4 regions of the Streptomyces sp. NPDC127108 genome follow, and region 1 is predicted to be linked to each of the others. Evidence: riboswitches for the same ligand, from Rfam matches in the RefSeq annotation. Region 1 holds a riboswitch; each other region holds the start of a gene.
The links. Region 1 has a riboswitch for cobalamin ahead of ACFVHO_RS36995 (prenyltransferase/squalene oxidase repeat-containing protein). Riboswitches for the same ligand answer to the same signal wherever they lie in the genome.
Positions count from the first base shown of each region.

Region 2: linked by a shared signal. The riboswitch ahead of metE (5-methyltetrahydropteroyltriglutamate--homocysteine S-methyltransferase) and the one ahead of ACFVHO_RS36995 (prenyltransferase/squalene oxidase repeat-containing protein) in region 1 are both predicted to bind cobalamin.
Region 3: linked by a shared signal. The riboswitch ahead of ACFVHO_RS13680 (ABC transporter substrate-binding protein) and the one ahead of ACFVHO_RS36995 (prenyltransferase/squalene oxidase repeat-containing protein) in region 1 are both predicted to bind cobalamin.
Region 4: linked by a shared signal. The riboswitch ahead of ACFVHO_RS11935 (ABC transporter substrate-binding protein) and the one ahead of ACFVHO_RS36995 (prenyltransferase/squalene oxidase repeat-containing protein) in region 1 are both predicted to bind cobalamin.

Region 1 is NZ_JBHXTE010000064.1:41,608-47,071, reverse strand. It holds gene ACFVHO_RS37010 (ABC transporter ATP-binding protein) at 1-29, opposite strand, end outside; gene ACFVHO_RS37005 (energy-coupling factor transporter transmembrane component T) at 41-1,234, opposite strand; gene ACFVHO_RS37000 (SCO2322 family protein) at 1,227-1,928, opposite strand; gene ACFVHO_RS36995 (prenyltransferase/squalene oxidase repeat-containing protein) at 1,925-3,157, opposite strand; cobalamin riboswitch at 3,273-3,411, opposite strand; gene ACFVHO_RS36990 (SDR family oxidoreductase) at 3,636-4,403, shown strand; gene ACFVHO_RS36985 (MBL fold metallo-hydrolase) at 4,417-5,464, opposite strand, start outside.
Region 2 is NZ_JBHXTE010000086.1:1,072-6,535, reverse strand. It holds gene ACFVHO_RS39835 (short-chain fatty acyl-CoA regulator family protein) at 1-616, shown strand, start outside; gene ACFVHO_RS39830 (short-chain fatty acyl-CoA regulator family protein) at 621-2,039, opposite strand; gene aceA (isocitrate lyase) at 2,398-3,684, shown strand; cobalamin riboswitch at 3,793-4,013, shown strand; gene metE (5-methyltetrahydropteroyltriglutamate--homocysteine S-methyltransferase) at 4,175-5,464, shown strand, end outside.
Region 3 is NZ_JBHXTE010000013.1:158,667-164,130, forward strand. It holds gene ACFVHO_RS13655 (nicotinate phosphoribosyltransferase) at 1-369, opposite strand, end outside; gene clpS (ATP-dependent Clp protease adapter ClpS) at 450-767, shown strand; gene ACFVHO_RS13665 (DUF2017 domain-containing protein) at 779-1,387, shown strand; gene ACFVHO_RS13670 (amino acid permease) at 1,766-3,271, shown strand; gene ACFVHO_RS13675 (Mov34/MPN/PAD-1 family protein) at 3,380-3,802, shown strand; cobalamin riboswitch at 3,788-3,931, shown strand; gene ACFVHO_RS13680 (ABC transporter substrate-binding protein) at 3,975-4,946, shown strand; gene ACFVHO_RS13685 (FecCD family ABC transporter permease) at 5,234-5,464, shown strand, end outside.
Region 4 is NZ_JBHXTE010000011.1:143,134-148,597, forward strand. It holds gene ACFVHO_RS11925 (ABC transporter ATP-binding protein) at 1-278, opposite strand, end outside; gene ACFVHO_RS11930 (FecCD family ABC transporter permease) at 275-1,330, opposite strand; gene ACFVHO_RS11935 (ABC transporter substrate-binding protein) at 1,327-2,370, opposite strand; cobalamin riboswitch at 2,428-2,615, opposite strand; gene ACFVHO_RS11940 (VOC family protein) at 2,613-3,119, opposite strand; gene ACFVHO_RS11945 (helix-turn-helix domain-containing protein) at 3,116-4,027, opposite strand; gene ACFVHO_RS11950 (haloacid dehalogenase-like hydrolase) at 4,203-5,363, shown strand; gene ACFVHO_RS11955 (asparaginase domain-containing protein) at 5,436-5,464, opposite strand, start outside.

The DNA.
Region 1 (5,464 bases):
CGTACCGAGACGTCCTCGAACCGGATCATGGGGACCATGGTCATGAGGTCTTCTCCTCGGCGGCGGTACGGGGGGCGCGGGTGGCGGCGCGGGCGGGCACGGGTGCCTCGGCGGGCGGTGGCACCGGGGCCACGAACGCCGGGAGCAGGCCGATCAGGACGGCCGCCGCGGGCAGCAGCGGCAGGGTGGGGGCGACCAGCGGGACCACCCCGGGGTGCAGGGCGGCGGCCGCGGCGGACGAGTTCGCGGCGATCATCAGGGCGGCGACCGCGGCACCGGAACCGGCGACCAGCCAGGCCCGCACCCCCCACCGGTCCGGCCGGTAGCGCGTGCGCACCGAGCGCCGCCCGCCGAGCCAGAGCCCGCCGAGCGCGGCAGCGAGCCCGACGGCGAGTACCGGCAGGCCGTACGTCGTGCCGTCCGCGGTGAGCAGCCCGTACGTACCCGCGCAGACCCCCATGAGGCCGCCGAGCGTCAGGACCGCCGTGATCCTGCGCACCCGCGCGGGCACGGCGGCGGTGCGGCCGAAGCCCCGCGCGTCCATCGCCGCGGCGAGGGCGACGGAGCGCTCGAGGGCGCCCTCCAGGACGGGCAGGCCGACCTGGAGCAGTCCCCGTACGCCCTTGTCCGGGCGGCCCCGCAGGCGGCGCGCGGCACGCAGGCGCTGGACGTCGCCGATCAGGTTCGGCGCGAACGTCATCGCGACGACGACGGCCACCCCGACCTCGTAGAGGGCCCCCGGAAGGGACTTGAGGAGGCGGGCCGGGCTGGCGAGGGCGTTGGCGGCGCCCACGCAGATCAGCAGGCCCGCCAGGCGCACCCCGTCGTACAGCGCGAAGACGATGCCCTCCGCGGTGACCCGGCCGCCGATGCGCACGCCCTGCGCCCAGTCCGGCAGCGGCACCTCGGGCAGCGTCACGATGAGGTGCGTGCCGGGGATCGGCGAGCCGAGGACGATCGCGAAGACCAGCCGGATGCCGATGACGACGAGGGCGATCTTCACGAACGCGCCGTAGGAGCGGGCCCACGGCGCGGACGTGCGCCGGGCCGCGACGACGTACCCGGCGACACCGATGAGCAGCCCGATCAGGAGCGGATTGGTGGTACGCGAAGCGGCCGTGGCGAGGCCGAGCGCCCACAGCCACCAGGCGCCCGGGTGCAGCGCGTTGGAGCGGTGTGCCCGGGGCGCGAGGCGCCGCCGCGGGACGGGCCGGTCGGGGGCCGTGTCAGCCACGGCGGCGGCGGGCCTGCCAGACGGCGGCGGCACCGAGCGCGGCGATCGCCGCGACCCCGGCGAGCAGGCCGACGGAGGGACCGCCGTCGTCCCCGCCGCCCCCGTCGCCCTGGGCCGACTCGCCCTTGTCGCCCTTGCCCCCGGACTCCTTGCCGGAGACCTGTTCGCCGCAGCCCTGCTTCGGGTAGTCGGCGATGGCGCACAGCAGCGCGGAGCTGTTGTAGCGCAGCGGCTCGGCGACGGCGGCGAGCGCGTCGGCGGTGGTCCCGTCGGAGTCGACCCGCGCGCACGCCGTACGCCTCTTCGGCGGCCGCTCGCCGCCCGGGGCGTCGTCCGGCGTGCCGAAGTCGATGACGAGGGCGAGGCGCTTCTGGCCGTCCTTCGCGGGCGTGTCCGCGCAGATCGTGTCGAAGTCGGCGGCGCCGCGCGGCTTCTCGGCGCTGCCGGAGTTGGCGGACACGGCGAACCGGAAGCCCTCGACGTCGCCGTCGTCGGGCCGGGCGATGGAGGGCCCCTGTGTCGCGTACACCCACGCGCCGTCGCTGCTGCCCTCGCCGCGCTGCCAGAAAGACCAGTAGCGGTAGTCGGCGGCGTGGGCGGGGCCCCCGGCGAGGAGCGCGGCGGGCAGGACGAGCAGCGCGGTGAGCAGGGCGGCCACCGTGAGGCGGCCGCGCCCCGGGTGGCGCCGGCTCACAGCTGGTTCTTCTTCTTGCGGCCGCTGAGCAGGAAGCCGATGCCCGCGCCCGCGACCAGGCCGACGCCGACGATCCACCAGACGCTGACGCCCGAGCCGTCGTCGTCCTTCTCGTCCTTCTCCTTGGCGCCCACGGTGACCTCGCTGACCGCCTTCGGCGTCGGGCCCTGCGCGTTGAGCTGCTTGACGAGGTCGGCGCCGCCGAAGTCGCGCACGTCCATGTCCGCGGCGAGGGCGGCGAAGACCAGCTGGGCGTAGGCGGCGGGGCCGCTGTCCTTGGCCCAGGCGGCGGAGTTCTCCGACAGCCACTCGCCGGACTTCTCGGCCTGCTCCCGCTGGCCCGCCGCGGCGAGCGCGACCACCGCGTCGGCGGTGTTGCCGACGTCCGGCTGGTCCTTCGCGCCGGGCATGGCGGAGGTGAGGTGGCCGGTCTTGGCGAGGGTGTTCAGGAGGTAGCCGGTGCCGTTGTCGGCGGCCTGCTCGGCCGTGCCGGGCTTCGCGCACTTCGGCGCGGAGTCGGCCTCCTTGCCCTTCGCGGGCACCAGGCCCTGGCCGAGGGCGCCGAGCACACCGGCCGCGGTCGCGTCGGCGTTCGGGGCGAGCTTGCCGGACTTGGCGTCGGCGAGGCCGAACGCGCCGCCGTCCTTGCCGCAGTCCATGGCGAGCTTCGTCAGCGCGTCGAGCGGCGACTTGCCCTTCTGGGACTTCACGGAGGCGGGCTTCTCACCGACGGCGGCGAAGGCGCCGACGACGATGCCGGTGGAGTTGGCGTCGCTGGGCAGGCCCGGGTTGTAGCCCCAGCCGCCGTCCTGGTTCTGCACGGACTTCAGCCAGTCCAGGCTCTTCTTCACCGTGTTCGACTCGTTGCCGACGGCGTGCAGCGCCTGGATCGCGGCGGCGGTGGAGTTCGAGTCGACCTGCGTCTTGGAGGTGCAGGGCTCGCTCGTGTCCGCGCGGTACGCCGCGTAGCCGCCGCTCGCGCACTGCTGGCCGGTGAGCCAGTCCACGGCCTTCGCGGCCGGGGTGACGCCCACCGTCTTCTGCGCGAGCAGGGCGTACGACTGCCGGAACACGCCGTCGAACTGCGGGTCCTTCTTGCCGTACAGGCCGGACGGCAGCGGCCCCTTGGGGGACGGCGAGGCGTCGTCGGCGAAGGCGGCCGGGGCGGCGGCGGTGCCGAGGGCGACGACGGCCACGGCCAGGGCAGCTGCGCTGCGGCGAACGTTCATGATGCGGCGGGTGCCTCTCCCTGCGGGGGGCCGGGCGGCACGGCACGGAGGGGCACCGGGCGGCTCCGGCTCCGTATACCTCGACGGTGCCGGCCATCGGCACGATCCGATGACGCGAGCCGGTCATGCGGCGGGCGAGGCATTCCGGCTTGCCACGACGGAATCCTCGTGGCATCACGGCTGCGGGTCAGCGCCGGACTTCCACCGGCTTCCCCTCGTACGCGCATGAGACGACCCGCCCACTCTACCGGCCCGTAGCCCGCCGCCCGGGGCCCGGCACGGCCGCCCGCCGTCCCCGCTCCGGCGCGCGCCCCGGCCAGGGGCGTGCCCCCGGGCGCGGTCTGGCAGGGGCAGCCGGGGCGGCGTTACGTTGGCCTGGGCCTCGGGTTGAGGGAGTTGAGGGGGAGCACGCATGGCGGGCACTGCGACAGCGCGAACCTCTGGTCCCTGCGGGCGTGACGGTGCCCGTGTCTGCCTTGTGACCGGCGCCGCGTCCGGCATCGGCCGGGCCGTCGCGCGCCGCCTCACAGGACGGGGCCACCGGGTCCTCGGCGCCGACATCAAGGACACCGACGGCGTCGACATCCAGGTCGACCTGGCGACCGCCGACGGGCGGGCGCTGCTCGCCGACGGCGCCGCCGAGCTGGGCGGCGGGCGGCTTGACGCGGTCGTGGCGTGCGCGGGGGTCGCCGCGTTCGACCCCGTCACCGTGCGGGTCAACGGCTTCGGCGCCATCGCCACGCTCGCGGGCCTGCGGCCGCTGCTCGCCGCGGGCCGCGACCCGCGTGCGCTCGCCGTGTCGTCGGTCGCCGCCGTCCACGAGACCGACCCGGCGATCGTCGCCGCCGTCCTCGCGGACGAGGAGGAGGCCGCCGTGTCCGCCGCGCGGGCCGCCGTCGACCGCGGCGAGGGCCGGCTCGTGTACGCCTCCGCGAAGCGCGCCCTTGTCCGCTGGGTGCGCCGGGCCGCGGTCACCGACGCCTGGGCGGGCGCCGGGATCCCCCTCAACGTCATCGCCCCCGGCATCATCCGCACCCCGCTCAGCCGCGCCATGCTGGAGGACCCCGAACTCCGCGCCGCCGCCGACGCGGGCGTCCCGATGCCCCTGCACGGCTACGCCGACCCCGAACAGGTCGCCCCGCTCGTCGACCACCTGATCGCGCCGGAGAACACCCACGTCACCGGCCAGGTGGTGTTCATCGACGGGGGCGCGGACGCGGTGCTGCGGGGGGACGAGGGCTGGTGACGGCCGCGTGCCGCTACGCCCCGCACGCCACGTACGTCACCGGATCGCTCCCCGGCACGGCCTCCGCACGCCCCAGCTTCACCAGGCGCCGCAGATGCGCCTCGGCCTCCGACACCGCGATGTTCCGTGAGCCGTAGGGGATGTCGGCCCAGGGCCGGTTCCACTCCATGTGCTCGGCGAGCTGCCAGGGGGTGCGGGGCTCGGTGAGCAGGGTGCGCAGGTGGCTGAGGCGGTCCTCGTGGTGCCGGATCAACTCCTGTACGCGCGGCCGGGCTTCGGCGAAGGCGTGCTGGTGGGCGGGCAGCACCTCGGCGACGCCGAGCCGCTCGACCCGCTCCAGGGAGTCCAGGTAGTCGCCGAGAGGATCGGTGACCGTGGAGTCGTCGGGGTCCTCGTAGAGGCCGATGTGCGGGGTGATGCCGGGCAGCAGGTGGTCGCCGGAGAAGAGGCGGCCGTGTCCGTGCAGTCCGGCCGGATGGGCCTCCTCCAGGTGCAGACAGACGTGGCCGGGGGTGTGCCCCGGGGTCCAGATCGCCCGCAGCGCGCGCCCCGCGAGGGGGACGAGCTCGCCGGGGGTGATGGACCGGTCGGGCAGGGCGGGGGCGAGGCCGGGGAGCCTCGGGGTGCGGCCCGCGTCCCGGGCGGCGAGCAGCGGGGCCACGTGCTCGGCGGGGGCGCCGGCGGCGGTGAGCTTGTCCGCCATGTACCCGTACCAGCGGGCGGGCGCGTGCTCGCGGGTGCGCCGGACGACGTCCGCGTCGGCGTCGTGCATGGCGATCCACGCCCCCGACGCCTCCCGCACCTTGGCGGAGAGCCCGTGGTGATCGGGGTGGTGGTGCGTGATCAGCACCCCGTGCACGTCCCCGACGTCGGCCCCGCACGCGGCGATCCCCGCGACGAGCGTGTCCCACGATCCCGGATCGTCCCAGCCGGTGTCGATCAGGACGGGCCCGCGATCGGTGTCCATGAGATACACGAGGGTGTGCCCGAGAGGGTTGTCGGGGATGGGCACCCGAATGCTCCACACGCCACCGCCATGTGCGATCACGTGCGCCTCGCTC
Region 2 (5,464 bases), on a different contig from region 1:
TGCCCTGCTCATGCCGTACACGGCCTTCCTCGCCGCCGCCGAGGAGCTGCGCTACGACATCGAGCTGCTCCAGGCGCGGTTCGGCGTCGGCTTCGAGACGGTCTGCCACCGCCTCAGTACCCTCCAGCGTTCCGGGCGGCGCGGGGTGCCCTTCTCGTTCCTGCGCGTGGACCGCGCCGGGAACGTCTCCAAGCGGCAGTCCGCCACCGACTTCCACTTCTCCCGGCTCGGCGGCACCTGCCCGCTGTGGACGGTGTACGAGGCGTTCTCCGCCCCCGGCCGGATCCTCACCCAGGTCGCCGAAATGCCCGACGGCAAGCGCTACTTCTGGGTGGCCCGCACGGTCACCCGGGGCGGCGCGGGACACCATGCGCCGCGCGCCGAGTTCGCCGTCGCCCTGGGCTGCGAACTGCGCCACGCGCACCGCCTCGTCTACGCCGAGGGCGTCGCACTCGACGACCCGCGCGCGGCGACCCCCATCGGCCTGGGCTGCCGCCTCTGCGAACGCCGCGACTGCGCGCAGCGGGCCCGCCCCCCGGCCGGCGGGCGCCTGGCGGTCGATCCCGACCGGCGGACGTACGTGCCGTATCCGGTGGAGTCGTCGGGCGGCGCCTGACCCGTCAGTCGAGGCCCTGGCGCGCCCTGACCACCGGGTAGGGCACGAAGGTGCTGCTGTTCTCGTCGATCGCCAGGCTCCGGTCCAGCGGGGGGACGGCCCGTTGGGGGCAGTCGGTGCGTTCGCAGAGGCGGCAGCCCATGCCGATGGGGACGGCGGCCGAGGTGTTGTCGAGGTCGAGGCCGTCGGAGTAGACGAGGCGGGAGGCATGGCGGATCTCGCAGCCGAGGCCGATGGCGAAGGTCTTGCCGGGTTCGCCCCAGCCGCCGCGGTGCCGGGTGAGCGCGCGGGCGGTCCACAGGTAGCGCTGCCCGTCCGGCATGGCGGCGACCTGGACGTGGATGCGGCCGGGCGCGGCGAACGCCTCGTACACGTTCCACAGCGGGCAGGTGCCGCCCGCGCGGGAGAAGTGGAACGCGGTGGCGGACTGGCGTTTGGACATGTTGCCCGCCCGGTCGACCCGGACGAAGGAGAAGGGCACGCCGCGCAGCCGGGGCCGCTGCAGGGTGCTGAGGCGGTGGCAGATCGTCTCGTAGCCGAGCCCGAAGTGGTCGCAGAGCCGCTCGATGTCGTAGCGGAACTCCTCCGCGGCGGCGTGGAAGCGGCGGTAGGGCAGGATCAGCGCGGCGGCGAAGTAGTTGGCGATGCCGATGCGGGCCAGCGGCCAGGCCGCGGAGTCCGGCGCGAAGTCCTCCGAGGCGAGGGCGGAGACCTGGTCCGTGTGTTCCAGGAGCGCGAGCTGGGTGGCCATGCGGAACGCCTGCTGGCCGGGGCGGAGGCGGCCGGAGAGGTGCAGGACGCGGGCTGCCGGGTCGTAGTGGTGCAGGAGCTCGTCGGAGTCCGCGGCGAGGCGCACGCCGTGGCGTTCGCCGAGCCGTGCGGACAGGGCACGGACGACCTCGCCGGGGCGGATGCCTATCTCCTCCGCGAACTGCTCGGCGGCGAGGTCGACGTCGTGCAGGTAGTTCTGGCGCCGGTAGAAGAACTCGCGGATCTCCTCGTGGGCGGAGCGCGGCTGCGCCACCGGTCCCGGCCCCCGGCCCTCCGCCGCTTCGGCGAGCTGCTCGGTGAGGCGCTGGTTGCGGCGGCCGAGGTCCACCAGGAGCGTGGCCACGGCGGGCATGCGGGAGGCGAGGTCCGAGAGGTCGGACGCCGACACCTGGCCGGTGGAGACCTCGCCGGTGAGGGCGTCCCGCAGGTCGGCGACCAGCCTGCTCGTGTCGCGTTCGGAGAAGAAGCCCGGGTCGACGCCGAACGCCTCGGTCAGGCGCAGCAGGACCGGCACGGTGAGCGGGCGGGAGTCGTGCTCCATCTGGTTCAGATAGCTCGGCGAGATGGCGAGGGTCCTGGCCAGGTCGGCCTGGCTCATACGGCGTTCCTCGCGCAGCCTTCGCAGTCGCGCTCCGGCGTACGTCTTGCTCACTCGTGGCTCCCGTCCGGCCCGTCGGTCATGCCCGCGATCGTAGTCACGCGAACCCTCCCCACGGGCCTTAACAGAGTTGGCAGAACCGCCGGAGAAGATTCGCAGAAGTTGGCACCCCTCCTCGGTTGCTGGCACTGAGTGCCGATGCCACAGTCGAACTGCGGCTCGCCGGACTCCGTCGGGCGAAGCGGAACCGGGGCACCAACTCATGCCCTGACGTCGGAGATCCCGGCCCACTCCGCCCGACTCGGCAGCATTGCTCACCTGTCCACCTACGGATCCGGCGGGCCGCACCTCAGATAGGTCAGGCACTCAGTGCCAGATGTTCGCACAGTTCACGAATCTCCGGGAGACGGTCATGGCACAGGCAGGGACGACGACGGCGACGGCCGAGGAGCTCGCGCGGCGGTGGGCGACCGACCCGCGGTGGCAGGGGATCGAGCGCACCTACAGCGCCGCGGACGTCGTGCGGCTCTCCGGCAGCGTCCGCGAGGAGCACACCCTGGCCCGGCGCGGCGCCGAGCGGCTCTGGCGCCAACTGCACGACCTCGACTACGTGCACGCCCTCGGCGCGCTGACCGGCGGGCAGGCGGTGCAGCAGGTCAAGGCGGGGCTGCAGGCGATCTACCTGTCCGGCTGGCAGGTGGCCGCCGACGCCAACCAGGCCGGGCACACCTACCCCGACCAGTCGCTCTATCCGGCCAACTCCGTTCCGCAGGTGGTCCGTCGGATCAACAACGCGCTGCTGCGCGCCGACCAGATCGCCACCAGCGAGGGCGACTCCGCCGTGGACTGGCTGGCCCCGATCGTGGCCGACGCGGAGGCCGGGTTCGGCGGCCCGCTGAACGCCTTCGAGCTGACCAAGGCGATGATCGCGGCGGGCGCGGCCGGCATCCACTACGAGGACCAGCTCGCCTCGGAGAAGAAGTGCGGCCACCTCGGCGGCAAGGTCCTCGTCCCCACCGCCCAGCACGTCCGCACCCTCAACGCGGCCCGCCTGGCGGCCGACATCGCCGATGTGCCGACCCTGATCGTCGCCCGCACCGACGCGCTCGCCGCCAACCTCCTCACCAGCGACGTCGACGAGCGCGACGCCGAGTTCGTGACCGGCGAGCGGACCGCCGAGGGCTTCTACCGCGTCCGGGCCGGCATGGCCCCCGTCATCGCGCGCGGACTCGCCTACGCCCCGTACGCCGACCTCATCTGGGTCGAGACCGGCACCCCCGACCTCGCCCAGGCCCGCGAGTTCGCCGAGGCGATCCACGCCGAGCACCCCGACCAGATGCTGGCCTACAACTGCTCGCCGTCCTTCAACTGGAAGGCCGCGCTCGACGACGACCAGATCGCCAAGTTCCAGCGCGAACTGGGCGCCATGGGCTACAAGTTCCAGTTCATCACCCTGGCCGGATTCCACTCCCTCAACCACGGCATGTTCGACCTCGCCCGCGGCTACGCCGACCACGGCATGACCGCGTACGTGGACCTCCAGGAGAAGGAGTTCGCCGCCCAGGAGCACGGCTTCACCGCCGTCAAGCACCAGCGCGAGGTCGGCACCGGCTACTTCGACCTCGTGTCCACCGCGGTCAACCCGGCCTCCTCCACCACCGCCCTGGCCGGCTCCACCGAGGAGGAGCAGTTCCACTAGGGTCCGCCGGGCCGGGCCGTTCGGGCGCACGCCCAAACGGCCCCCGCCCGTGTCTCATCTCACGTTCCGGAATGTGAACACCGCTGCCCAGGAGCGCGTCCACCCTCTAACCTGACGCGTGCAGCTGGTTCGCCCTGTCCGCCAGGCAGGCGCGTCGTAAGAGGGAACCCGGTGGGAATCCGGGACTGCCCCGCAGCGGTGAGCGGGAACGACCGCCGTCACACGCACTGGGTCCGATGAACGGGGCCTGGGAAGCGACGGCCAGTAGGTGTCTGCCCCGGCAGACGTGCCCGCGAGTCCGAAGACCTGCCCGTTGCCCGTACGCGACCGATCGCGTGCGGACATCCCGGTGACCTCGTGGGCGGGTCGGCGTACATACCAGACGGAACACCCTGCCAGTGGCGTGCGTGGTGTCCGTCTCGTTCGTCATCCCTTCGCGTCCGTGTCCCGTCCCGGGATTCTCAGGAGTCATCTCGCGAAGGAGATTTCCGTGACAGCGAAGTCCGCAGCCGCGGCAGCACGGGCCACCGTGTACGGCTACCCCCGTCAGGGCGCAGGCCGTGAACTCAAGAAGGCGATCGAGGGGTACTGGAAGGGCCGCGTCACCGCCGACGCCCTCCGGGAGACCGCGAAGGAGCTGCGCCGCTCCACCTGGCAGCGCCTGGCGGCGGCCGGTGTCCACGAGGTGCCGACCGGTGACTTCTCGTACTACGACCACGTCCTGGACACCAGTGTCATGGTCGGCGCCGTCCCCCGGCGGCACCGCTCCGCCGTCGCCGCCGACCCCCTCGACGGCTACTTCGCCATGGCCCGCGGCACCCAGGACGTCGCGCCGCTCGAGATGACCAAGTGGTTCGACACCAACTACCACTACCTGGTGCCGGAGCTCGGCCCCGACACCGTCTTCAGCGCCGACTCCACCCAGCAGGTCGCCGAGCTCAAGGAGGCCCTCGCGCTCGGCCTCGCCGCCCGCCCGGTCCTCGTCGGCCCCGTCACATATCTGCTGCTCGCCAAGCCCGCGCCCGGCGTGGCCGCGGACTTCGAGCCGCTGACGCTCCTCGACCGGCTCCTTCCCGTGTACGCCGAGGTCCTCGCGGACCTGCGCGCGGCCGGCGCCGAGTGGGTGCAGCTCGACGAGCCCGCCCTGGTCCAGGACCGCACCCCGGCCGACCTCAACGCCGCCGAGCGCGCCTACCGCGACCTCGGCGCCCTCACCGACCGGCCGAAGCTGCTCGTCGCCTCCTACTTCGACCGGCTCGGCGACGCCCTGCCGGTCCTGGCGAAGGCCCCGATCGACGGCCTCGCCCTGGACTTCACCGACGCGGCCGCCGCCAACCTCGACGCGCTCGCCGCGGTGGGCGGACTGCCCGGCAAGCGCCTCGTCGCCGGTGTCGTCAACGGCCGCAACATCTGGATCAACGACCTGGAGAAGTCCCTGGCCACCCTGGGGACGCTCCTGGGCCTCGCCGACCGGGTCGACGTCGCCGCCTCCTGCTCGCTCCTGCACGTCCCGATCGACGCGGCGGCCGAGCGGGACATCGACCCGCAGATCCTGCGCTGGCTCGCGTTCGCCCAGCAGAAGACCGGCGAGATCGTCACCCTGGCCAAGGGCCTCGCGCAGGGCACCGACACCATCGCCGCCGAACTCGCCGCCAACCGGGCCGACCTGGCCTCCCGCGCCGGTTCCGCGATCACCCACGACCCGGCCGTCCGGGCCAGGGCCGCGGCCGTCACCGACGCCGACGGCCGCCGCTCGCAGCCGTACACCGCGCGGGCCGAC
Region 3 (5,464 bases), on a different contig from region 1:
CCGCAGGATCGGCGAGCCGGGGAAGTACGTCTCGCCCTCCGGATAGCCCCAGATGTCCCCGCTGAAGCGGTACGAGGCCAGCCAGTCGAGCGTCGGTGAGTCCACGACGCCGCGCTCGCGCAGGAAGGCGAGGACACCGGCGTCGAAGCGGAAGTTCTCGACGGCGTCCAGGACCCGCCCGGTTCCGGCCACGACGCCGTAGCGGCGGCCCTCGGGCAGTCTGCGGGTGAACACCTCGAAGACCGAGCGCCGGTCGGCGGTGCCCGACTTCAGCGCGCCCTGCAGCATCGTCAACTCGTAGTGATCCGTGAAGAGCGCGGTGGAGGGGACATCCACCGGCAGCCCCAGGTCATGCTCCCCAGAGTTCATGACAAGGATGCTACCCCGCATCTCGTCACTCTGACGATTTCGGGGGTCCGTTTGTGCGCCCGGCCCTCCCGGGTGGCAGCATGGGGCAAGTGAGTAGCGCTGCTCCCGTAGAGATCACACGCCCGGACGCGGAAGAGGAGACCTTCGCGGTCCCCGAGCCGGACGTTCCGTGGATCACGCTCGTGCACAACGACCCGGTCAATCTGATGAGCTATGTGACCTATGTCTTCCAGACGTACTTCGGGTACTCGAAGGACAAGGCCACCAAGCTGATGATGGACGTGCACCACAAGGGCCGGGCCGTCGTCTCCAGCGGTTCCCGCGAGGAGATGGAACGCGACGTGCAGGCGATGCACGGATACGGGCTGTGGGCAACGCTCCAGCAGGACCGGAAGTAGCGACGCGACTGATGCCAGGACACTTCGAACCGATCCCGGGCGGCGGCGCGGCCGTCGCGCTCGACGAGGTCGAGATCTCGATCATCCGCTCGCTGGCCGTGCAGCTCCTCGAGCTGATCGGCCCGGGGGACGAGCCCGCGGGCGACGACGGCGACCCGTTCGCGGAGCTGTTCGCCGAGGGCCCGAGCGAGCCGCCCACCGACCCGGTGCTCAAGCGGCTGCTCCCGGACGCGTACGGCGGTCCCGGCAGCGAGCCGGGATCCCTGGAGAAGGCCGACGAACTGCGGGCGTACTCCGCCGAGTTCCGCCGCTTCACCGAGAACGACCTGCGGGCCCGCAAGCGGGACGACGCGCTCGCCGTGATCCGCTCCCTGGACGCGCTCACCGTCGCGGGCGAGGGCGGTGCCGTCCTGAAGCTGTCCGCGGAGGAGTCGCGCAGCTGGCTCGGCGCGCTCAACGACCTGCGGCTCGCGATCGGCGCCCGGCTCGACGTGACCGACGAGGAGGACACCGACATCCTCTACCGGCTGCCGGACTCCGACCCGCGCAAGCCGATGGTGATGGCCTATCTGTGGCTGGGCGGGCTCCAGGAGACGCTCGTCGAGACCTTGATGCCGTGACGCCGGTGCCGTGACGGCCCGCCGCCGATGTCGTGACGGTTTTCCGACGTTCGCGTGACGTCGGTTTGAAGATCACAGACGTTCGCTCAACGGACGCTCAAATCCGGATAACGATCCTGTCACCTCGGCGCCCTCTTTGGGGCGTCGAGGTTTCTTTGTCCGCTTCTTCCTGTGCCGTATGCCACATATGGCTCATTCGATCACTGTGACGGTCGTGATAAATCTTCACGACCGCTCGGTGACGCCACCCATGTCACCGGGGGCGCTAGAGGCCGGCAGACCGTCGGCGGCACTCCATCACCATCCGGGGGGATCAGGACCTGGTCCGCGGCGAAACCGCAGTTCGCGGCGCGGATCAGCATGGAGAAAGGCGTCACCATGACCTCAGTGCAGGTCGAAGAACACCACGACGGGCACGGCGGCAATGGTTCCGCGGCGGCCACGGAGGGCGCGTCCGGCGACAGCGAGGGTTATCAGCGCGGGCTAGGCGCCCGGCAGATCCAGATGATCGCGATCGGCGGTGCCATCGGCACCGGCCTGTTCCTCGGCGCGGGCAAGGCCATTCACAAGGCCGGTCCCAGCCTCATCCTCGCGTACGCCATCGCGGGCCTCGTGATCTTCTTCATCATGCGCGCGCTCGGCGAGCTCCTGATGTACCGGCCCGTGTCGGGCTCGTTCTCGGAGTACGCCCGTGAGTTCGTCGGCCCGTTCTTCGGGTTCGTGACCGGCTGGACGTACTGGCTCTTCTGGGTCGTCACCGGCATCACCGAAGTCACCGCGGCCGCCCAGTACATGCAGTACTGGACACATGACTCCATTCCACAATGGGCGTACGCGCTGATCTTCACGGTCATCCTGTACGGCGCCAACCTGATCTCCGTGAAGCTCTTCGGCGAGCTGGAGTTCTGGTTCTCGATGGTCAAGGTCACCGCGATCATCGGCATGATCCTGATCTGTGCCGGCATCCTCACCATCGGCTTCTCCGACGCCGGTGACACCGCGTCCGTCTCGCACCTGTGGGACAACGGCGGCTTCTTCCCCAACGGCATCGGCAACACGCTGATGACGCTGCAGATCGTGATGTTCGCCTTCCTCGCCGTCGAGCTGGTCGGCGTCACCGCGGGCGAGTCCAAGGACCCGAAGAAGACCCTGCCCAAGGCGATCAACACCGTGCCGTGGCGCATCGCCGTCTTCTACGTCGGCGCCCTGATCATGATCCTCTCGGTCGTGCCGTGGACGTCGTTCCAGCCGGGCGTCTCCCCGTTCGTCGCCGCCTTCGAGAAGATGGGCCTCGGCGTCGGCGCCGCGATCGTGAACTTCGTGGTCCTCACCGCCGCGCTCTCCTCCTGCAACTCGGGCATGTACTCCACCGGCCGTATGCTGCGCGACCTCGCGCTCAACGGCCAGGGCCCGAAGTTCTTCACCAAGCTCACCAAGAACGGCCTGCCGCTGGTCGGCACCACCTTCTCCGCCGCGCTGATGCTCGTCGGCGTGTGGATCAACTACCAGTGGCCGGGCGAGGCGTTCAACTACGTCGTCTCCTTCGCCACCATCTCCGGCATGTGGGCCTGGATCATGATCCTGGTCTCGCAGATCAACTACCGCCGCAAGGCCGACCGCGGCATCGTGCCGCAGTCCACCTTCCGCGCCCCCGGCGCCCCGTACACCAGCTGGTTCGCCCTCGCCTTCATCGGCATGGTCATCGTGATGATGGGCATCGACAAGGACGCGCGGATCTCGCTGTACTGCGCGCCGATCTGGGCCGCGATCCTGTGCGTGTCCTACCTGGTCCTGAAGAGCCGCGACCCGGAGGCCGCGGCCTTCAAGAAGCGCGTGCACGGCGGCCCGGCCGCCGAGGACGCCGCACCGGTCACCAAGGACTGACCCGTCCGGGGTCGCCAAGGACTGACCCCGGACGCCTCACGTCCAGCATGCGGGCGGCCCCGTACCACACTTCGGTACGGGGCCGCCCCGCTGCTTATCCTGGCCGACATGCTGACCATCACCCAGGCCCTCCACGACCAGATCGTCGCGCACGCGCGCAAGGACCACCCCGACGAGGCGTGCGGCGTCGTCGCGGGGCCTGCGGGCACCGACCGTCCCGAGCGCTTCGTCCCGATGCTGAACGCGGCCCGCTCGCCCACGTTCTACGAGTTCGACTCCGCCGACCTGCTGAGGCTCTACCGCGACCTGGACGACCGCGACGAGGAGCCCGTGGTCATCTACCACTCGCACACGGCCACGGAGGCCTACCCCTCCCGCACCGACATCAGCTACGCCAACGAGCCGGGCGCCCACTACGTCCTCGTCTCCACCGCCGACACCGACGACGCCGGACCCTTCCAGTTCCGCTCGTTCCGGATCGTCGAGGGCGAGGTCACCGAGGAGGAGGTCAGGGTCGTCCAGGCATACTGAGCGGGAGCTTTACGACCCTAGAGGCGGCAGGACCCAGGAAGCCGGTGGAAATCCGGCGCGGTCCCGCCACTGTGACCGGCCGCGCCCGCGCCCGGGAGTCAGGAACTGACCTGCCGCCTCCTCCACATGCACTCAGGGGACGCGGAAATCCCCTGGAGGAGGCCCGCACCCCATGCGTACCCGCGCCCTGCTCGCCGCGGCGGCGATCCTGCTGCCGCTCACCGCGTGCTCGTCGTCCTCGTCGTCCGACGACGACTCCGGAAACTCCGACGCCAAGGCCGCCGGATTCCCGTACACCGTCACCAACTGCGGGACGAAGACGACATACGACGCACCCCCGAAGCGTGCGGTCACCATGAACCAGCACGTGACGGAGATCCTCCTCGAACTGGGCCTGGAGGACCGCATAGCGGGGACCGCCTACCTCGACGACAAGGTGCTCCCCGAGTACGAGAAGGCGTACGACTCCCGCCCGGTCATCGCCAAGGAGTACCCCTCGTACGAGAAGCTGCTCGCCGCCAACCCCGACTTCGTGTACGGCGGTTACGCGAGCGCCTTCGCGGCGGGCGACGGCCGCTCCCGCGACGCCCTCGCCAAGTCCGGCATCAAGACCCGCCTCAACATCGAGGGCTGCGCCAAGAAGCCCGTCACCATGGACGACGTGTACCGCGAGGTGCGCGAGGCGGGCGCGACGTTCGGGGTCGGGGACCGGGCGGCGAAGTGGGTGCGCGACGCGAAGGCCGAACTGGCCGCCACCGCGAAGCAGTCCGCCAAGGGCGGCAAGAAGCCCTCCGTCTTCGTCTACGACAGCGGCGACAAGACGGCGTTCACCGCGGGCGGCCGGGGCATCGGCAACGACATCATCGAGCGCGCGGGCGGCCGCAACGTGATGTCCGACCTGGACAAGTCCTTCGGCGACGCCTCCTGGGAGACGGTCGTCGACCGCCGCCCCGAGGTCATCGTCATCTACGACTACGGCGCCTCCACCGTCGCCCAGAAGAAGAAGCGCCTCCTGGACGACCCGGCCCTCAAGGACGTCCCCGCCATCAAGAACAAGAGGTTCGCGGTGCTGCCGCTGTCGGACGTGGTGCTGGGGGTGCGGGCACCGGGGGCGGTGAAGAAGCTGGCGGAGCAGATGCGGTGAGGCCTGGGAGCGGCAACTTTCAGCCCGTCTGGCGCTCGGGCGCGAGGCCTGGGGGCGGCAAATTTCGGCCTGTCCGGCGCTCGGGGGCGAGGCCTGGGGGCGGCATATTTGAGCCCGTCCGGCGTTTGAGGACGAGGCGCGGAGCGCCGATCGGGGGCGGCCCGTCCGACCCGAAGGGACCCCCCACCCCCGGGGGCCCGGGGGCAGCGCCCCCGGTTTCGGGAAGGGGCGGGACAGGGGAGCCCCCGGCAGGGCACCCCACCCGCACCCTCCCCTACAGCCTGGTCATCACCGCCCTCGTCCTCGCCCTCGCGGCCGCGAGCCTCGCCGCACTGGCGTGGGGCTCGGTCAGAATCCCCACGGCCGACGTGGTCCAGATCCTGACGGGCAACGCCGACCCCTCCCCGTACCGCACGATCGTCCTGGACGTCCGCCTCCCACGGGTCATCCTCGGCGCGGCCGTGGGCGCGGGCCTCGCGGTGGTCGGCACCACCCTCCAGGCCCTGGTCCGCAACCCC
Region 4 (5,464 bases), on a different contig from region 1:
GCGAGGAGGCGCAGGAGCGTGGACTTGCCGGAGCCGTTCGGGCCGATGAGGCCGAGCGTGGTGCCGGGGCGGGGGGCGAGGGTGATGCCGTCGACGATGAGGCGGCCACCGGCCTCGTGGGAGACCCGGGCCGCCGCGAGGCCGGGGGGCGCGGGCTTCTCGTACGCCGACGGCTCTTCCGTCTGCTCGTACGCCGTCGGCTCCTGCGCCTTCTCGTACGCCGTCGGCTCCTGCGCCTTCTCGTACGTCATCGGCTCCCGCGCCTTCCCGTACGTCATCGGCTCTTCCTCGTCCGGTAGAGCACCGCCACGAACGCCGGTACGCCGATCAGCGACGTGACCACCCCCACCGGGACCTCCTGCGGGTCGAGGACCGTGCGGGCGAGGGTGTCCACCCAGATCAGGAACACCGCGCCCGCGAGCGCCGTCACCGGGAGCAGCCGCGGATGGCCCGCGCCCACCACCGCCCGGGCCGCGTGCGGCAGCGCCAGGCCCACGAACCCGATCGCCCCGGCGCTGCTGACCAGGGCCGCCGTCAGGAGCGCCGTGGTGCAGAGCAGCAGCACGCGCACCCGGCCCACGTGGACGCCGAGGGTGGCCGCGGCGTCCTGGCCGAAGGCGAACGCGTCCAGCGTGCGGGCGTGCAGCAGGCACACGACGAGCGCGACGGCGAGTACCGCGCCGCACGTCCAGACGTCCGTCCAGGCCGCGCCGCTCAGCGAGCCGAGCAGCCAGAACAGCACGCCGCGCGTGGTCTCGGCGTCGGCGGCCGTGAGGACGACGAAGGAGGTGAGCGCGGAGAAGAGCTGCATCGCGGCGACACCGGACAGGACCACCCGGTCCGTGGTGTCGCCGAGGGTGTGGCTGAGCAGCATGACCAGGGCGAAGGACAGGACGGCGCCGACGAAGGCGCCCGCCGGGACCGACAGCGCTCCCCCGCCGACACCGAGGACCACGACGGCCACGGCGCCCGTGGACGCGCCGGAGGAGACGCCGAGCACGAACGGGTCGGCGAGCGGGTTGCGAAGGAGTGACTGGAGCACCGCCCCGCACACGGCGAGGCCCGCGCCGCACACCGCGGCGAGGAGCGTGCGCGGCATTCGCAGGTTCCACACGATGCCGTCGCGGATCGGCGTCAGCTCGGCCTCGCCCCAGCCGAGGTGGGCCGCCACGGCCGACCACACGTCGGGCACGGAGATGTCGGCGGGGCCGATGGTGACGGCCACGGCGACGGAGAGGAACAGGACCGCGAGCCCGGCCAGGGTGAGGAGTCCGCCGCGCACCGCCGAGCGCAGACGGTGCGGGCCGGCGCCGCCCGCGGCGGCGCTCACTTCGTCAGGCCGAACTCGCGCAGCGCCGCCGCGACTTGTTCGATGCCGTCGACGGTGCGGATGCTCGGGTTCAGGGCCTGGCCGCTGAGCAGGACGTAGCGCTTCTTCTTCACGGCCGTGAGGTTCTTCGTGGCCGGGTTGGACTCCAGGAACTTGATCTTCTGGCGGGCGCTCTCGGCGGACTGGGACCTGCGGGTGAGGTCGCCGATGACGAGCACGTCGGGGTCGCGGTCGGCGATGGTCTCCCAGTTGATCTGGGGCCACTCCTCGCGGGTGTCGGCGAAGGCGTTCTTCACGCCGAGTTCGCGGGTGATGACGCCGGGGGCCCCGCAGCAGCCCGCGATGTACGGGGACTCGGAGTTGGCGAACCAGTACATGAGGGTGGTGTCGGAGGCGTCGACGGACTTCTTGGCGCGCGCGGCGCGGGACTTGAGGTCCGCGATCAGCTTCTCGCCGCGCTTCTCCACGTCGAAGACGCGCGCGAGGTCGCGGATCTCGCCGTACACGGTGTCCATGGTGAGGGTCTTGGTGCGGGTGCCGTCGTCGTCACCGGCGTTGTCCTTGCCCGCGCAGTCGGTCGGCGAGACGTAGACGGGCACGCCGAGTGCGGTGAACTTGGCGCGGTCGGCGACGCCGCCCTTGCCGACCGTGTAGAGGAACGACGCGCTGACGAAGTCCGGTTCCTTGTCGAGGACCTTCTCCAGCGACGGGTAGCGGTCCGCGAGCCGCGGGACCTTGGCGTTCTCCTTCGCCAGGCCCTTCAGGACGGGGTCCGTCCAGGTGCCGGTGCCCACCATGCGGTCGGCGAGGCCGAGGGAGAGGAGGATCTCGGTGGAGCCCTGGTCGAGGGAGACGGCCCGCTTCGGCGGGGCCTGCACCTTCGTCCGCTCGCCGCAGGCGGTGAGCGTGACGGGGTAGCCCGCCCGCGCCTTGTCCGACGTCTTCGCGGGCGAGCCGCCGCACGCGGTCAGCAGGACGAGGCCCGCGGACAGGAGGGCGGTGAGGGGTATACGGCGAACGCGTCGCGTGGTCGAAGGCACACGTCTTCCCGAGTCTCAGGGCTCATGCGCGGAGCCTGGTCTGCGAACTCCGCCGCCCGTGCGGACGGCGGTGCCAGCAGGTCTTCGGACTCGGGTTCGTCCGGGCGGGGCCGCCTTCCCGGGGGTCCGTGGACTCCCAGTGGCCGCTGGCCCCGCCCGTCCCCCTCACCGCTGCGCGTCAGCTCCGGATTCCCACCGGATTCCCCGACCCAGGTGTGGGTACGACTGGCGTCCGCAAGCTATCACTCCGGTGTGGCATCGCCCCTGGTCGGGGCGGGCTCACCGCGGTAGGTGCCGAAGGACCACTTGTTGCCCTCGGGGTCGGCGATCGCGAACTCGCGGCTGCCGTACGGCTGGTCCTCGATCTCGCGGATCACCTTCGCACCGGCGGCGGTGAGACGGCGGTAGAGGTCGTCGACGTGGTCGGTGACGACGTACGCGCCGAACGTGCCCGGCCGCAGGCACCACTCGGCGGCCTTCGGGTCGTAGCTGCCGAGCATGACGCCGCCGCCCTCGGGCCAGTCGAGCTGGGCGTGGGCGACGCGGTCGCCGTCCTCGTACACGGCGGTGCGCAGGAAGCCGACGGTGCCGACGAGGAAGTCGATCAGGGCGGGGGCGTCGTCGGCCTGGAAGGTCGCCCAGACGTCGGGCGCGCGACGGTTCGCCGCGGTCGGGTCGGCCGGGTCGGCCTGGTCGCCCTGGCCGATTTGCGTGATCTGCACGTTCTGCGGGGATTCATTGGTGTTCATGCGTCCCAGTCTTCGCCGCCCGCGTGCCCTCCGGCTTGGATATTCCGGCACTCCTCGGCCAGCCAGGCGGTGGGGCTCAGGCCCGTGTACTGCTGGAAGTCCCGTACGAGGTGGGAGTGGTCGTAGTACCCGCGGTCGGCGGCGATCCGGGCGAGGTCGGGGCGCGTGCCCGCGGCGACCGCGCGGACGACGGCGGCCTTCGCGTGCTGGAAGCGGATGAGGCGGGCGGCCTGCTTGGGGGTGACGCCGGTCTCGGCACGGAACAGCGCGGACAACCGGCGTTCGCTGAGGGCGACGTGCGCGGACAGGCCGCGCAGGGTACCGGCGCCGCGGTGCCGGGCGAGCCAGGCCCAGGCCTCGCCGACCTCGGGCCGGACGCCCCCGGCACGCTCGGCGTCGGCCGCGCGGCGCGCCAAGTAGGCGTTGAGGAAGGCGAACCGGTCGCCCCAGTCGTCCTGCTCGCAGAGGCGTTCCCGTACGTCGGCGGCGACCCGGCCGAGGACGTCGGTGCCGTCGGTGACGAGCTGCCCGGCGAGCTCGGAGGCGGGCAGGCCGAGGAGCGCGCGGGCCGCGAGCGGGTGCACGGCGAGCTGGATGCCGGCCTCGTGCTCGGGCTGGACGACGTACGCGGGACTCTGGTGCAGGCCGCCGACGACGATGTCCGTGCGGACGGCGTCGGGCCCGGTCGCCTGGCCGGGGGTGCGGCCGGTGGTGACGGGGCCGTCGAGGGAGAAGATCAGCGTGAGGTACGGGGACGGCAGGCCGCGGTGCAGGGCGGGGCGCTGGCCCTGGGTGCGGTAGCCCACGGCGGACACGACCAGGCCGCCGGGCGGGGGCGCGGCGCGGACGAACTCGCGGGACGCGGCGGCGCCGTCCGGGGCGGTGGTGTCCGTGGCCGTGGAACCCATGAGCCCATTGTGCGCGGGCGCGGCCGGGCCTGTCGTCCGGTGCGGCTACCCGCGTCCGCGCGTCCCATGCCCGGCACGCACGGTGACCTCGATCATGGGAATCCGGTACGGCGTCCTCGTACCATGACGCGCCGCTCCGGACGGGTCGGCTCAGCGCTTCCAGGGAACGGGAACCATGGCAATTCGAGCAAAGGGCAGGCTGGCCGTCGCCGGGGCGGCGGGAGCGCTCGCGGCGGCGGTGTTCGCGGGCGGCGCGCTGTGGCCGTCGGCCGACGCGGAGGCGGCGAGCAAGCGGTCCGGGCCCGCGAAGAACGCCGCCGCCCGCGCCGCCACGGCCGAGCTCAAGCACTGGCCGAAGCCGGTGGCGGCGAAGCTCGGCAAGGTGATCGCGAAGAACGAGGGGCGCGGCGCGTACGCGGTCTTCGACGCGGACAACACGACGTACCGCCACGACCTGGAGGAGTCGCTCCTCCCGTTCCTGGAGATGAAGGGCGTCCTGAGCCGCGAGTCGATGGACCCGTCCCTGAAGGTCATCCCGTTCAAGGACACGGCCACGCACAAGGAGAGCCTGTACAGCTACTACAACCGGCTCTGCGAGGTCGACGACCAGGTCTGCTACCCGTGGGCGGCGCAGATCTTCTCCGGCTTCACCCTGAAGAAGCTCAAGGGGTACGTGGACGACCTCCTCGCGTACGACAAGCCGATCCCGGCGACGTACTTCGACGAGCACGGCAAGGTCACGAGGACCGAGGTGGAACGGCCGGAGTTCTCGCCCGGCATGCGGGAGCTGTACAAGTCGCTGCGCGCGCACGGCATCGAGGTGTACGTGGTGAGCGCGGCCAGCGAGGACCTGGTGCGGATGGTGCTCGCCGACCCGAAGTACGGGTACGGCGTGAAGCCGCAGAACGTCATCGGCGTGGGCCTGCAGCTCAAGGACCCGAAGACGGGCCGGGTGACCAGTTCCCGCAAGGAGATCGCCGAGGGCAGGTTCGGCCCAAAGGACCGGGCGCGGCTCGCGAAGTACGAGCTGACGCCGAACCTGTGGGCACCGCTGACCTGGTACCAGGGCAAGCCCGCCGCCATCTCCACGTACATCGACGAGTGGAAGAAGCCGGCCCTCGTCGCCGGGGACACCCCCGTGAGCGACGGCCCGATGCTGTTCCACTCGGCGGACGTGCGCAACGGCGGCGTGCGCGTGTGGGTCAACCGCAAGGACAGCTACATGAAGCAGTTGGACGGGATGAAGCGGAAGAACGCGGCGCGGCAGCGGGAGTTGGGACAGCCGGTGACGGCGGACAAGCGGTGGCTGACGGTGACGCCGGATCAGATCGGCTGACGGTGACGGGCGGAACAACCGGCTGAGCGGAACGGGAGCCCCGGGGTCGGTCGACCCCGGGGCTCCTCCGTGTCATACGGCCCGCAGCCGGTCGAACGCCG